2 regions of the Intestinimonas sp. UBA1698 genome follow, and region 1 is predicted to be linked to the other one. Evidence: predicted binding sites of a transcription regulator. Region 1 holds the regulator's gene; the other holds the start of a gene.

The links. Region 1 encodes HrcA, which represses chaperone genes, less so after heat shock. Its sites were predicted from a motif close to TGTTAGCACTCNNNNNNNNNGAGTGCTAACA; they were not measured.
Region 2: a site for HrcA is predicted at 1,944-1,974, ahead of B3H64_RS03910 (Hsp20/alpha crystallin family protein). Genes of this name have one in related genera too.

The regions. Positions count from the first base shown of each region.
Region 1 covers NZ_DCJO01000004.1:31,512-35,720, reverse strand. The annotation lists gene dnaK (molecular chaperone DnaK) at 1-1,429, opposite strand, end outside; gene grpE (nucleotide exchange factor GrpE) at 1,519-2,085, opposite strand; gene hrcA (heat-inducible transcriptional repressor HrcA) at 2,103-3,167, opposite strand; gene B3H64_RS00955 (D-alanyl-D-alanine carboxypeptidase family protein) at 3,444-4,209, shown strand, end outside.
Region 2 covers NZ_DCJO01000017.1:39,978-44,186, forward strand. The annotation lists gene clpB (ATP-dependent chaperone ClpB) at 1-1,206, opposite strand, end outside; gene B3H64_RS03910 (Hsp20/alpha crystallin family protein) at 1,315-1,743, opposite strand; gene B3H64_RS03915 (pyridoxal phosphate-dependent aminotransferase) at 2,051-3,247, shown strand; gene B3H64_RS03920 (ECF transporter S component) at 3,299-3,871, opposite strand; gene B3H64_RS03925 (hypothetical protein) at 4,101-4,209, shown strand, end outside.

The DNA of each region.
Region 1 (4,209 bases):
TGGTGGAGGAGGTGATGGTGATGTGCTGCTCCTTGCCGGTGCCCAGATCCTTGGCGGAGACATTGACGATGCCGTTGGCGTCGATGTCGAAGGTCACCTCGATCTGAGGCACGCCGCGGCGGGCCGGGGCGATGCCGTCCAGGTTGAACCGTCCCAGGGTCTTGTTGTACTGGGCCATCTCACGCTCGCCCTGGAGCACATGGACCTCTACGGAAGTCTGGTTGTCGGCAGCGGTGGTAAAGGTCTGGCTCTTCTTGGCGGGGATGGTGGTGTTGCGCTCGATGAGCTTGGTCATCACGCCGCCCATGGTCTCGATGCCCAGGGAAAGGGGGGTGACGTCCAGCAGCAGCAGGCCCTTCACGTCGCCCACCAGCACGCCGCCCTGCAGCGCCGCGCCCATAGCCACGCACTCGTCGGGGTTGATGCCCTTGAAGCCCTCTTTGCCGGTGAGCTTCTTCACCATGTCTTGCACAGCGGGGATACGGCTGGAGCCGCCCACCAGCAGGACCTTGGACAGCTCGCCGGAAGAGAGGCCGGCGTCGCCCATGGCCTGCTTGACGGGGCCGGCGGTGGCCTCCACCAGATGGGCAGTGAGCTGGTCAAACTTGGCCCGGGTCAGGGTCAGGTCCAGATGCTTGGGGCCGGTGGCGTCGGCGGTGATATAGGGCAGGTTGATGGCAGTGGAAGTGACGCCGGACAGCTCGATCTTGGCCTTTTCGGCGGCCTCCTTCAGGCGCTGCATGGCCACCTTGTCGCCGCTGAGGTCGATGCCGGTGTCCTTTTTGAATTCAGCGGCCATCCAGTCCATGACACACTTGTCGAAGTCGTCGCCGCCCAGGCGGTTGTTGCCGGCGGTGGCCAATACCTCGATAACGCCGTCGCCGATCTCCAGGATGGACACGTCGAAGGTGCCGCCGCCCAGGTCGTAGACCATGATCTTCTGGTCGGACTCCTTGTCGATGCCGTAGGCCAGGGCCGCGGCGGTGGGCTCGTTGATGATCCGCTTTACTTCCAGACCGGCGATGCGGCCGGCATCCTTGGTGGCCTGGCGCTGAGCGTCGGTGAAGTAGGCGGGGACGGTGATGACGGCCTCGGTGACGCTCTGACCCAGATAGGCCTCGGCGTCGGCCTTCAGCTTCTGGAGCACCATGGCGGAGATTTCCTGTGGGGTGTAGTTCTTGCCGTCAATGCTCACCTTAAAGCTAGAGCCCATCTCGCGCTTGATGGAGCTGATGGTCCGGTCGGGGTTGGTGATGGCCTGGCGCTTAGCCACCTGGCCCACCATGCGCTCGCCGTCCTTGGAGAAGGCCACCACGGACGGAGTGGTGCGGTTGCCTTCCGCGTTGGGGATGACGACGGCGTCGCCGCCCTCCATGACGGCCACGCAGGAGTTGGTGGTACCCAGGTCAATGCCGATGATCTTAGACATAATATATTCCTCCAATAATCAAGAAATTGGTTTTTACAAAAGAAATGCGGAGAAGCCGAAAACCGGGCGTTGGGGCGTGGCGGCCTGCCTCAGTTGGCTACCTTCACCATGGCGAACCGGATGACCTTGTCGCCCAGCTTGAAGCCAGCCTGGAACACATCCACGATGGTGTTCTCGCCAGCCGCTTCGTCCTCCACATGCATGACGGCGTTGTGGAGGTTGGGATCGAAGGACTCGCCCAGGGCGGGAATCTCCGAGATACCCAGCTTAGTCAGGATCTCCCGGAGCTGAGTCATGGTCATCTCTACGCCCTTTTTGAAGGCCTCGTCGGCGGTCTCCTGCTTCAGGGCCCGTTCCAGATTGTCGTAGACGGGAAGGAAGGCGGTGAGGGCGTCGGCCTTGGCGTCGGCGTAGATGCTCTCCTTTTCCTTCTGGCTGCGCTTGCGGAAGTTGTCGTACTCGGCGGCCAGCCGGAGGTACTGCTCCTCCTTGGCGGACAAGGAAGCTTTCAAATGCTCCAGCTCCTCCGGCAGCGGGTCCTGGGTTCCGGCGGCGGGCTCCTCCGGAACGATATCCTCCGGGACCTCGGCGCTCTCCGCGTGCTCTGACGCGGCCTGAGCGGCCTTCTGCTCCTGGTCTTTTTCACGTTTGCTCATGATGATTTTTCGGCCTCCTATCGGTCATCGTGCTCGGGGTCCTCCCCGGCGGGGGGAAGCCCGCCCTTGCCGAACATGCGGGAGAGACCCTCCGCAAAGTAGGAAAGACGGGCGGAAATCTTGGCGTAATCCATACGGGTGGGACCCACAACGCCCACGACGCCGCGCATGCCGTCGCCGATGTCGTAGCTGGCCATTACCACGCTGGTGTCCTTCAGGGCGTCCACCACGTTCTCCGGCCCGATGAGGATCTCCATAGGGTCCTTGTCGGGCATGGGGAAGCGGGCGGCGTCCCGGTCCTCGGACAGATAGGTCATCAGCGGCGCCGCCCGGTCCAGACTGTGGTACTCCGGGTGGGTCAAAAGGCTGGCAATGCCCGCCGTGTGGACGGTGCGCTGCTCCAGACTCTCCAGCACCTCCACGGCGAAGGAGACCACCAGAGAGATGAGGCCGTAGGCCTCGCCCGCCGCGTGGGAGGCCACCCGCATCAGCTCGGGGGTGATCTCGTCCAGCGTCAGACCGGTAAAGGTGGCGTTGAGAAGGGTGTTCAAAAGCTGGAGCTGAGCCTCCGACAGGTCGGAGGGCAGGCGCACCAGCCGGTTGCGTACCACGTTGGTGTCGGTCATGACCACAATGATGAAGGCGTCGCGGTCCACCATCAGCAGGTCGAAGCGCCGAATGGTGATCCGGTCGCCCCCGGCGGCCAGGGCAAAGGAGGGGTAGCGGGTGAGTTGGGAAATGATCCGCCCGGCCTGATCGATGACCTGGTCCAACTCCCGCATTTTCATGTGCAGCGCCTCATTGAGCCGCTTGGTCTCCTGCGCTGACAGGCGGTAGTCGGTCATCAGTTCATTGACGTAGATGCGGTAGCCCTTGGGAGAGGGGATGCGTCCTGCGGAGGTATGGGGCTGCTCCAGCAGGCCCAGGGCCTCCAGATCGGCCATCTCGTTGCGGATGGTGGCCGACGAGACGTTCAGTCCCGGCAGAGAGGCGATGGCCTTGGAGCCCACCGGCTCCGCCGTCTCAATGTAGTTTTCGATGATGGCGCGGAGGATTTTCTTCTTCCGGTCGCTCAGATCCATACCGCGCTCACCTTCTTTTTAAAATCGGAAGCGCCATCGCGCCTCTTTTAGCACTCATTATCCCTGAGTGCTAATGTAAATCTACCACCGCCCCGGGGAAAAGTCAATAGGAAGGTTGTAAATTAAATGTGAACGCTAAAAATGTTTGCAAAAGTGGGGCTGGATTGCCAAAACACCGCAGGGGCGCAGGGAAATTTTCGCAGGTGGCTGCCCGCATAGAACAAGGGAGATTTTCACATCCTTTTCCATAGAAGATGAACATGGAGGGAGATCCCGATGAAAAAATGCGCCGCGGCCCTGGTGGCCGCCGTTCTGCTGATCCTGCCCGCCGCCGCCGTCTCCGGTGGACCGGCGGTGGAAGCCGGTTCCGCCATCCTGATGGAGAAGGAGACCGGCACGGTGCTCTACGAAGCGAATGCCCACGACAAGCTGGAGCCCGCCAGCGTCACCAAGGTCATGACCCTGCTGCTGGTAATGGAGGCCATCGACGACGGGCGGCTCAAGATGGAGGATATGGTCACGGTTTCCGCCCAGGCGGCCTCCATGGGCGGCTCCCAGGTCTACCTGAAGGAGGGGGAGCAGATGACCGTCCATGATATGCTCAAGGCGGTGGCGGTGGTGTCGGGCAACGACGCCGCAGTGGCCCTGGCCGAGCACATTGCCGGCAGCGAGGAGGGTTTTGTGGAGCGGATGAACCGCCGGGCGGCGGAGCTGGGCATGGCCGATACTACCTTTATCAACTGCACCGGACTGCCCGCCGCCGGCCACCTGACCTCCGCCTACGACATCGCCGTCATGTCCCGGGCGCTCCTGGCCCACCCCGGCATCCGGGAGTTCACCACCATCTGGATGGACTCCGTCCGGGACGGCCAGTTCCAGCTCGCCAACACCAACAAGCTCATCCGGTTCTATGAAGGGGCCACCGGCCTCAAGACCGGCTTCACCGATTCCGCCCTCTACTGCCTGTCGGCCACCGCCGAGCGGGACGGCATGGAGCTCATTGCCGTGGTGATGAAGTGCCCTACCTCGGAAAAACGGTTTG
Region 2 (4,209 bases), on a different contig from region 1:
GCAGGCCTCGTCCACCAGGTCGATGGCCTTGTCGGGCAGGAAGCGGTCGGTGATATAGCGGTTGGACAGGGTGGCGGCGGCGATGATGGCCCCGTCGGTGATCTTCACACCGTGGAACACCTCGTAGCGCTCCTTTAAGCCCCGGAGGATGGCCACGGTGTCCTCCACCGTGGGCTCGCTGACCATGACGGGCTGGAACCGCCGCTCCAGAGCGGCGTCCTTTTCGATATACTGGCGGTACTCGTTGAGGGTGGTGGCGCCGATGCAGTGGAGCTCGCCCCGGGCCAGCATGGGCTTGAGGAGATTGCCCGCGTCCATGGCGCCCTCGGTCTTGCCGGCGCCCACGATGGTGTGCAGCTCGTCGATGAAGAGAAGAATCCGCCCCTCGGACTTCCTGACCTCACTCAGCACGGCCTTCAGCCGCTCCTCGAATTCGCCGCGGTATTTGGCCCCGGCGACGAGGGAGCCCATATCCAGGGCGAAGATGGTCTTGTCCTTCAGGCTTGCGGGCACGTCCCCCTTGACGATCCGCTGGGCCAGGCCCTCGGCGATGGCGGTCTTGCCCACGCCGGGCTCGCCGATGAGCACGGGGTTGTTCTTGGACTTCCGGCTCAGGATGCGGATGACGTTTCGGATCTCGTCGTCCCGGCCGATGACCGGGTCCAGCTTGTTCTGCCGGGCCCGCTCCACCAGGTCGGAGCCATACTTCTTCAGGGCGTCGTAGGTCTCCTCCGGGTTGTCGGAGGTCACCCTCTGGTTGCCCCGGACGGCGGTGAGGGCCTTCAGCACCCCCTCCCGGGTGATGTTGTAGGTGCGGTACAGGTCCTTCAGGGAGGAGTTGGCGGTATCCAGCAGGGCCAGGAACAGGTGCTCTACCGACACGTACTCGTCCTTCATGGACCCGGCGATGGACTCAGCGGTGCTGAGGGCCTTGTCCACATCCGGGGCAATGTAGATTTTTCCCGCCTCCCGGCCGCCCACGCTCACCCGGGGGAGCTTCTCCACCTCAGCCCGGACGGCGGCCTCAAAGCTGGGCACCGTCAGGCCCAGATTACCCAGAAGCTGGGGGATCAGGCCGTTTTCCTGCTTCAGCAGGGCGTAGAGCAGATGGGCCTGCTCGATCTGCTGGTTGCCGTACTCCTGCGCGATGGTCTGGGCGGACTGGACGGCCTCCAGGGATTTCTGTGTAAATTGATTCAGATTCATAGGTCTGTACGCTCCTTTCGTGGGGCGAAAAATTTGGGATAAAAAATGGGGCGCCGGCCGCGGGCCGGCGCCCCACGCTCTGGGGAACGGACTGTCAACGCTGGGGGGTTACTCAATGGCGATCCTGCGGGTCTCCGGCACGGCGGGGACGGTCTTGGGCAGGTTCAGGGTCAGGATGCCGTTGCTGTAGGCGGCGGTGATGCCGTTTTCGTCGATGCCCGTGACGTCGAAGCTGCGGCGGAAAGAGCCGTACCGGCGCTCCCGGCGGATATACTGGCCTTTCTCGTCCTTGTCCTCCTTCTCCTCCTTGTGCTGGGCGGAGATGGTCAGGATGCCGTCCTTCACATCCAGGGAGATGTCCTCCTTGTCAAAGCCGGGCAGCTCGGCTTCTAAAACGAACTTGTCGTCCGCATCCTTGATGTCGGTGCGGAAGGCGGGAAGATTGGCGCTGCTGTTGCCGAAGAACTTACGCTCAAAGTTGTCGAACACATCAAAGAAATTGTCCTCGTGACGCTCAAACGGAACCATACCAAACATAATGGAAAACTCCTTTCACAATACAAAAGACGATGTTAGCAATCAAATGATTCTTGTGCTAAAACCTGACGTTTTTCATGGCGACCATCCTCTTTCCGGGAATCAAACCCGCCTCCGGGCCATTCCCTTCTCTTTATTTCTGAGCTTAGTATAGTGTGATTCTGTGAACAAATATACAATAAATTATGTCCAGATTGTAAACTTAGCACTCTATACGTAAGAGTGCTAAGTTCGGATTACCTCTTTTCTTTTTTGCTTTGCCGTGCTACAATGTGGTCAATCTTTTCAGGACACGGAGGTCACAGCAATGAGCAATCTGCCGCAGGACCTGGTGCAGATGGGCACCAAACGAAACATCATGCGGGAAATCCGGGAATATGGACTGCTCCGCGCCCGGGAGGTCGGGGCGGAGAACGTGCTGGATTTCTCTCTGGGCAATCCCTCCGTGGCCCCTCCGGCCCAGGTGAACGACACCATCCGGGCCATCCTGGACTCGCCCGAGGGGGCCTCCATCCACGGCTATACCACCGCCCAGGGCGATTGGTCCGTCCGGCAGGCCCTGGCGGACTCCCTGTCCCGCCGCTTCGGCGGGAGCTACGGGCCCGGCGACCTGTACCTGACGGTGGGGGCGGCGGCGGCTCTGTGCTGCTGCTTCCGGGCCCTGGCCTGCCCCGGCGACGAGTTCGTCCTCTTCGCCCCCTTCTTCACCGAATATACCTACTTCGTCTCCGGCAACGGCGGCAAGCCGGTGGTGGTCCCCCCGGACTACGCCACCTTCCAGCCCGACCTGACCGCCTTCGAGTCCGCCGTCGGCCCCCGTACCAAGGGCGTGGTGGTCAACTCCCCCAACAACCCCTCCGGCGTGGTCTACTCCGCCGACACCCTCCGGGCCATCGCCGCCATCCTCCGGCGCAAGGCCGCCGCTTACGGCCACCCCATCTACCTCATCTCCGACGAGCCCTACCGTGAGATCGTCTTTGCCGGCTTCTCCACCCCCTGGCTGCCCGATTTCTACGACGACACTCTGGTGTGCTATTCCTATTCCAAGTCCCTATCCCTGCCCGGTGAGCGCATCGGCTATATCCTGGTCCCCCCCGCCGCCGCGGAGCACGACGCGCTCTATGCCGCCGTCTGCGGGGCCGGCCGGGTGCTGGGCTACGTCAACGCCCCCAGCCTGTTCCAGCGGGTGGCCGCCGCCTGCGACGGGCTCACCGCTGACCTCACCGTCTACCAGACCAACCGGGACCTGCTCTACCACGGCCTGACCGGCATGGGCTACACCTGCGTGGAGCCCGGCGGCACCTTCTACCTGCTGCTCCAGTCTCCCGAGCCCGACGCCGCCGCCTTCTGCCAGCGGGCCCGGGAGTACGACCTGCTCTTCCCCCCCACCGACGACTTCGCCTGCCCCGGCTGGTGCCGCATCGCCTTCTGCACCTCCACCGAAACGGTCCAAAGGGCCCTACCCGTCTTTGAACGGCTGGCCAAGGAATACGGACTGTCATAAAATAAGAAAAACAGAGCCGGACAGCAAGCTGTCCGGCTCTGTTCCTCCGTCTCAGGCGGTTTTCAGGCTCAGTCCGCTGCGGCGCAGCGCCGCCCGCAGGGCGATGCACAGGGGCGGGGCGGCGATGATGGCCACCGCGGCGTTGAAGATGGAGGCGGGGAACTTCAGAGGCAGGGCGGCCAGGGCCACCATGGGCTGGAGCCCCTCCACCAGGACGCCGTCGTAGGCCACGCTCTTGAAGAAGTAGAGGATGTAGTAGGCCACGCAACCCAGCACGGCCCCCAGCAGGCATCTGGGGTAGGCCAGCTTCTCGTCGTTGACATACCGGGCCACCACCAGGCCCGCCACCGTACCCATTAGACCCTTGGTGAGAAAGGTGATCCAGCACTCGGCGGCGTAGAGGGGGTTGGTCAGGTCATAGAGGGCGGAGCCCAGGCCGGAGGCCAAGCCGCCGATGGGGCCCAGCAGCAGGCCCGACAGGCAGCAGACGATGTTGGCCAGGGTGAAGGAGGTCCGGCCTCCGATGGCGATGGGCATGATGATGCGGGCATAGTTGCTGGCAAAGACCAACGCGGTCATCATCCCCAGGAAGGCCAGCTTCCGGGTGGTAAAACGCTGTTTCATAATGCACACTCCCTTGATCGTTTGGTTGCGTTTCTCTCTGCATGTTCCGTGGAAAGAAACCCGGTTGGGTTTCTTCATCGGACCTCATTATAGCAGAAACTGACTATAGTTCAAATGCCAGATTCAGAAAATTTGATAAGGTCAGTTTGGGCCACAGTGGACAGGACCGGCGGGGTGTGCTACAATAAAAACAATATGAATCGCTGACCGGGAGGGGGCGCGGAGAGCAATGGAACTGCAAAGGCTGAAAAAGATCGTGACGGCGGCGCTGATCACCTGGTCCTTTCTGGCCGTAGGCCTGTCAGCGGCTTGGTCTCTGGGGACTCCGGCGGTCCAAA